DNA from 2 places in the Arthrobacter sp. SD76 genome. Region 2 is predicted to be linked to the other one. Evidence: riboswitches for the same ligand, from Rfam matches in the RefSeq annotation. Region 2 holds a riboswitch; the other holds the start of a gene.
The links. Region 2 has a riboswitch for glycine ahead of gcvP (aminomethyl-transferring glycine dehydrogenase). Riboswitches for the same ligand answer to the same signal wherever they lie in the genome.

Region 1 (3,204 bases), 360 kb from region 2:
CGCCGGAGAAACCGGCGGCCCAAATGGCTACCGCCAGCCTGCGGCGGCTGGGCTGCGGAAAGATGTTGCGGATCAGGGAGAGCGTGGATGGCATCAGCATCGCGCCAAAGAATCCCAGGGATGCCCGGCCGGCGATCAGCCAGGCGGGGCTTGGGGCGAAAGCCGTGGCCGCGGACAGGGCGGCAAAGCCGATGCTGCCGATAATCAGCAGCTTCCGCCGGCCGATGCGATCACCGAGGCTGCCCATGGACACCAGCAGGCCGGCGAGCACCAGCGGGTAGGCGTCCACGATCCAGAGGAGCTGGACGCCGGTGGGTTCCAGGGCGCGGGCGATGGCGGGCAGGGCAAAGGTGAGGGCGGTGTTGTCCACGGCAACCAACAGGACCGGGAACATCAGTAAGCCCAGGGCCAGCCAGTCGCGCCAGGGCGCCCGGACGGCCGGGCCTCCGGCGGGTGCCGTCGGGGTCCTGGTGGTTGCTGCGGAAGTTGTCATGCGATAACTATACCGTCCAGACGGTATAGTTACGAATCCGGTCCGGTTGGAGGGGCCACCGTTCCAACGGGCATGATTAGACGCATGCCCCGAAAGCCCGTAGCCCGTGAAGCGGTCCTTGACGCCTTTGAAGCCCTCCTGATTGAGGTGGGGGAGCGCGCGGCAACCCTGGACGCCGTCGCGGCGAAGGCCGGAGTGTCCAAAGGCGGGCTGCTGTACCACTTCCCGAACAAGGAAGCCCTGATCCAGGTGCTGCTGGACCGGCTGGACGGGCTGGCGGGAGCCGACGCCGATGCGATGGCAGCCGCCGGGGAGGGGGCTGCGGCCTACTTCATCCGTACATCCGTCTGGGCCGACACCCCGCTGGACCGCGCGATCGTCGCGGCAACCCGCCTGGCGGAGGTGGCGCACGAGGAAACGCGCCGCCGGTTTGCAGCGATCCAGCAGCGCTGGCTCGACGAGATCGCGGCCGATGTCGGCCCGGCCCTGGCCAAAGCAGTGCTGTACATGGGGGATGGGCTCTACTTCAACGCCATGCTGTCTGTGGGGCCGGTACCGCCGGGCGGTGCGGCCGCGGATGTGGACGAATTGCTGGCAGCCTTGGAACGCCTGCGGCGGTAGCCGGCCATTTGCCCCAGCCGCGGTGGCGTAGGACAATTGGGAGCTGTGGGAGCTGTCACCGGCCCCCGCAGCAACCCAAATGAATAGCCTTTGATCTGCGGCGGGAGAGTTCTGCCGGATAGTACAGCAGGCGCCGTAGGAGCAAACCCTCCCCAGGAATCTCACAGGCCCATGTACCGCCGCGGCGAGGCGCCTCTGGAAAGCAGCAGGCAGTCCGCCTGGGTGACCCGCAGTGCGGGAAACCCGGGGCTGTTGTGTTCACCGACGGTGCAAGCGGGGCCATGCGCAAGCTGGCAACGCGGAAACTCTCAGGTCCAATACAGAGCGGGGAGGAACCCGAATCGCTGCGGCGTACCCTGCGCCGCCTGACTCATGGAGTTCCCCGTGACCGTTTCCCCGGCCCCTGCCACCGCCACTTTCGTTGACCGGCACATTGGTGCCCGCCGCCAGGCCGATGTCAGCGCCATGCTCAAGGCCGTCGGTTACGACACCGTGGATGCCCTGGTTGACCGGGCCGTGCCCAAGGATATCCGGCAGGATACGCCGCTGAAACTGTCCCCGGCACTGAGCGAGGTGGAGGCGCTCGCCGAGCTGCGCAAGCTTGCGGCCAAGAACAGGACTGCTGTCCAGATGATCGGGCAGGGTTACTACGACACCGTGACGCCGCCGGTGATCCGCCGCAACATCCTTGAATCCCCGGCCTGGTACACCGCCTACACCCCGTACCAGCCCGAGATTTCGCAGGGCCGGCTTGAGGCGCTCCTGAATTTCCAGACCATGGTCCAGGACCTGGTTGGACTGCCCATCGCCAACGCGTCCCTGCTGGATGAAGCCACCGCCGTGGCCGAGGCCGTCCTCATGATGCGCCGGGCCAACAAGAACAAGGATGCCCGGGACGGCAAGACGGTCCTGGACGCCGATTGCCTGCCCCAGACCATCGCCATTGTGAAGGGCCGCGCGGAAGCCCTGGGCTTCGAGGTGGAAATCGCCGACCTGTCTGCAGGCCTGCCGGACGGTGCCATCAACGGTGTGGTCCTGCAGCAGCCTGGTGCCTCGGGCCGGGTGTTCGACCACTCGGCAGTGATCGCGCAGGCCAAGGAGCGCGGCGCGCTCGTGACCGTCGCGGCTGACCTGCTGGCGCTGACCCTGATCACCCCTCCCGGTGAGCAGGGTGCGGATATCGCCGTCGGCTCCGCCCAGCGCTTCGGCGTCCCGCTGTTCTATGGCGGCCCGCACGCCGCGTACATGGCAGTCCAGAAGGGCCTGGAGCGTTCCATGCCCGGCCGCCTGGTGGGGGTGTCCAAGGACGACGCCGGTGTCCCCGCCTACCGCCTGGCCCTGCAGACCCGCGAGCAGCACATCCGCCGCGAGAAGGCCACGTCCAACATCTGCACCGCCCAGGCACTGCTGGCCATCGTCGCTTCGATGTACGCCGTTTACCACGGTCCCGAGGGACTGAAAGCCATCGCGCAGACCGCGCACCGCCACGCCCGCACGCTGGCAGCTTCCCTGAAGGCTTCCGGCGCGGAGGTCCTGCACGGTTCCTTCTTCGACACCGTCACGGTCCGTGTCCCCGGCAGGGGAGCGGAGGTTGTCGCTGCCGCGGAGGCCAAGGGCATCAACCTGCGTTTCATCGACGCCGATACCGTGGGTATTTCCGTGGACGAAACCACGACGACGTCGACCGTCGCCGCCGTCGCGTCCGTTTTCGGCGGCGAGGCAGTGGGCTCCACCGGAGCCTTTGCACTCGACTCCGCCGTCGAACGCACCTCCTCCTTCCTGCAGCATCCGGTGTTCAATACGCACCGGTCGGAGACCCAGTTGCTGCGGTATATCCGGAAGTTGTCGGACCGGGACCTGGCGTTGGACCGAACCATGATCCCGCTGGGCTCGTGCACGATGAAGCTGAACGCTACGGCCGAGATGGAGGCCATTTCGTGGCCGGAGTTCGCTTCGATCCATCCGTTCGCCCCGGATTCGCAGACCGAGGGCTGGCGTGAGCTGATCACTGGCCTGGAGGCTGATTTGGCCGAGATCACCGGGTATGACCAGGTGTCCATCCAGCCCAACGCGGGGTCCCAGGGCGAGCT
Region 2 (3,204 bases):
ACAGTGACGTCGAGCTCGTAGGCTGCCCGGCAGCTGTCCAGCATGGTGATGGGGTCGCCGGCGTGGAACCCGCAGGCTACGTTGGCGCTGGTCACCAGCTGGAACATCGCAGCGTCGTCCCCCATCTTCCAGGAGCCGAATGATTCGCCGAGGTCAGCGTTGAGATCCAAAGGTGTTGCCTTCCAGCGTCTGCTTGTCAGGAGCTGCGGCTGCCGTCAGCTCCCCGGGGATGGTGTCCGGCATCGGGCCGAACGCTTCCTTGGCGTTCGAAACCACGGCGCGGCCCATCATGAGGTTACCCGCTCCGCCGACCACCGCCCCGATCCCGAAGGGCAGGGCCCGGCCGAACAGCGCCGTGCCCTGGCGCTTAAGCAGGTTCTTGAGGAAGGCCTTCTGGATCCGGTTCCGGATGCTGCTGAAGCCCGGCATCGGCAACGATTTGGACAGCACGCTGCCCCAGGCCCTGGTGGGTTCATTTCACGGCCTGCCACCTGGCCGCTCAGTGTGCTGAGGAGTGCGGTCCCCTCCTCACCCAGCATGATGGCCATAACCATGGTGCTGGCCTTCTCCGGGTTGGTCAGCCGGATGCCGTGGAGTTCGGCCAGCGAGGTGGCATACAGGGCTGTGGCTTCCAGGAATCCGACAGTGGCTGCAGCGGAAAGCCCCAGCGACGCCACCGTCCCCACACCGGGCACCGCGGCGGTGGCACCCACCACCGCCCCGCCGCCGGTGACGGCGCGCAGGTAGTCGCGCTCCAGGATGTCGGCCAGCTGGGCGGCGGTGGCACGCGGATGCCTCTTCTGCAGCCGCCGGACATAGGCCACCACGAACGGACGCTGGATTTCCACCGCCTTCAGCAGCATGTTGTGGACACCGGGCTTGGGATTGCCCTCGGCGTCGAACACCGCGTTGTGGGCGGTTTCCTGTGCGATTCGTACTGCGGGATTGCTGCGCCTGGCCATGGTCACCTCATTCAAATCGACCTGCAGCGGGAAGGCTGCCGTGCTCCTCCATCCTAAGTGGATCAACACTAAGCATGCTTAACTTCTGCGCCGTGGCCCGCCGCCCGAACCGCCTTTGCAACGGTGCTGCCGCGCCCCGATTTGCCAGCGGCCAGCAACAGCGTGTATCTTGTGAGCCGAATCACCCACATTTGAATACTGCCTTTCGAGCTGTGACGGGAGAGCCCTCCCGGACCACCACCGGACAGGCGCCGTAGGAGCAAATCCTCCCCAGGAATCTCTCAGGCCCATGTACCGTCACGGCGAGGCGACTCTGGAAAGCAGTCCGGTTTCCTGCCGGACTCACCGACGGTGCAAGAGTGCCCTGCCAAGAGCAGGTGTCCTCGGAATCTCTCAGGTCCAATACAGAGCGGGGAGGAACCCATCCATGCCGTGCCATTCGTGGCCGGCCAGACCTGGAGTTCCTCATGACGATTCAATCCAACCCATCGGCCTTTGCCGACCGCCATATCGGCGCGCGCCGCCAGGCCGACGTCGACACCATGCTCAAGGCCATCGGCTACGACAGCGTGGACGGGCTCGTGGACGTTGCCGTTCCGGGAGCCATCCGCCAGGAGCACGCGCTCCGGCTTGGCGGGGCCCTCAGCGAGGTGGAGGTCCTTGCCGAACTGCGCAGGCTCGCCGCCAGGAACAAGACTGCTGTCCAGATGATCGGGCAGGGCTACTACGACACCGTGACACCCCCGGTGATCCGCCGCAACATCCTGGAATCCCCGGCCTGGTACACCGCCTACACCCCGTACCAGCCCGAGATTTCGCAGGGCCGGCTTGAGGCCCTCCTGAACTTCCAGACCATGGTCCAGGACTTGACCGCCCTTCCGGTCGCAAACGCGTCGCTGCTGGACGAGGCCACCGCGGTTGCCGAGGCCGTCCTGCTGATGCGCAGGGCCAACAAAAACAAGGACGCCAAGGACGGCAAGACGGTGCTGGACGCCGACTGCCTGCCACAGACCATCGCCATCGTGCAGGGCCGGGCCGAGGCCCTGGGCTTCGACGTGGAGGTCGCCGATCTTTCCAAGGGCCTTCCCGACGGCGCCATCAACGGCATCGTCCTCCAGCAGCCCGGCGTGTCCGGCCGGGTCTGGGACCAGTCCGCGGCCATCTCGGCGGCCAAGGAGCGCGGCGCACTTGTCACGGTTGCCGCCGACCTGCTGGCCCTGACCCTGATCACCCCTCCCGGTGAGCAGGGTGCGGATATCGCCGTCGGCTCCACCCAGCGTTTCGGCGTCCCGCTGTTCTTTGGCGGCCCGCACGCCGCGTACATGGCGATCCGGACCGGCATGGAACGCACGCTTCCCGGCCGCATCGTCGGTGTCTCCAAGGACGACGCCGGCGCCCCCGCCTACCGTCTGGCCCTGCAGACCCGCGAACAGCACATCCGCCGCGAGAAGGCCACGTCCAACATCTGCACCGCCCAGGCGCTGCTGGCCATCGTGTCGTCCTTCTACGCCGTCTACCACGGCCCGGACGGGCTGAAGGCCATCGCCGAGCGGGTCAACCACAACGCCCGGATCCTCGCCACAGCGCTGGCGGCCGTGGGCCGGGAACTCGTCACCGATTCGTTCTTTGACACCCTCACCGTCCGCGTGCCGGGCAAGGCCCGCAAGGTCCTGACCGCCGCAGAGGCCCGGGGCATCAACCTCCGCTTCATCGACGAGGACACCGTGGGTGTCTCCATCGATGAGACGACGACGGCGGCAACGCTGTCCGCCGTTGCCGTCGCCTTCGGCGCCGGTCCCGTCGGGGACGCGCAGGGCTTCGAGCTGCCCGCAGCCGTGCTCCGCACTTCGGACTTCCTGCAGCATCCGGTGTTCAACACGCACCGGTCGGAGACCCAGCTGCTGCGGTATATCCGGAAGCTGTCCGACCGGGACCTGGCGTTGGACCGCACCATGATCCCGCTGGGTTCCTGCACGATGAAGCTGAACGCTACGGCCGAGATGGAAGCCATTTCGTGGCCGGAGTTCGCCTCGATCCATCCGTTCGCCCCGGATTCGCAGACCGAGGGCTGGCGTGAGCTGATCACGGGCCTGGAGGCTGATTTGGCCGAGATCACCGGGTATGACCAGGTGTCCATCCAGCCCAACGCGGGGTCGCAGGGCGAGCTCGCGGGCCTGCTGGCGATCCGCGGCTACCACCGCTCCCGTGGTGAGGGTCAGCGCAACGTGTGCCTGATCCCTGC

Region 1: it holds a riboswitch for glycine, as region 2 does, so the genes downstream of both, gcvP (aminomethyl-transferring glycine dehydrogenase) here and gcvP (aminomethyl-transferring glycine dehydrogenase) in region 2, are expected to answer to the same signal.

What each region holds. Positions count from the first base shown of each region.
Region 1 is NZ_JBNBLR010000001.1:3,308,814-3,312,017, reverse strand. Features, by position in the region: partial or broken gene ACPEE0_RS16005 (MFS transporter) at 1-493, opposite strand, end outside; gene ACPEE0_RS16000 (TetR/AcrR family transcriptional regulator) at 578-1,114, shown strand; glycine riboswitch at 1,206-1,303, shown strand; gene gcvP (aminomethyl-transferring glycine dehydrogenase) at 1,487-3,204, shown strand, end outside.
Region 2 is NZ_JBNBLR010000001.1:3,672,363-3,675,566, forward strand. Features, by position in the region: gene ACPEE0_RS17785 (LamB/YcsF family protein) at 1-170, opposite strand, end outside; partial or broken gene ACPEE0_RS17790 (hypothetical protein) at 154-962, opposite strand; glycine riboswitch at 1,169-1,269, shown strand; gene gcvP (aminomethyl-transferring glycine dehydrogenase) at 1,430-3,204, shown strand, end outside.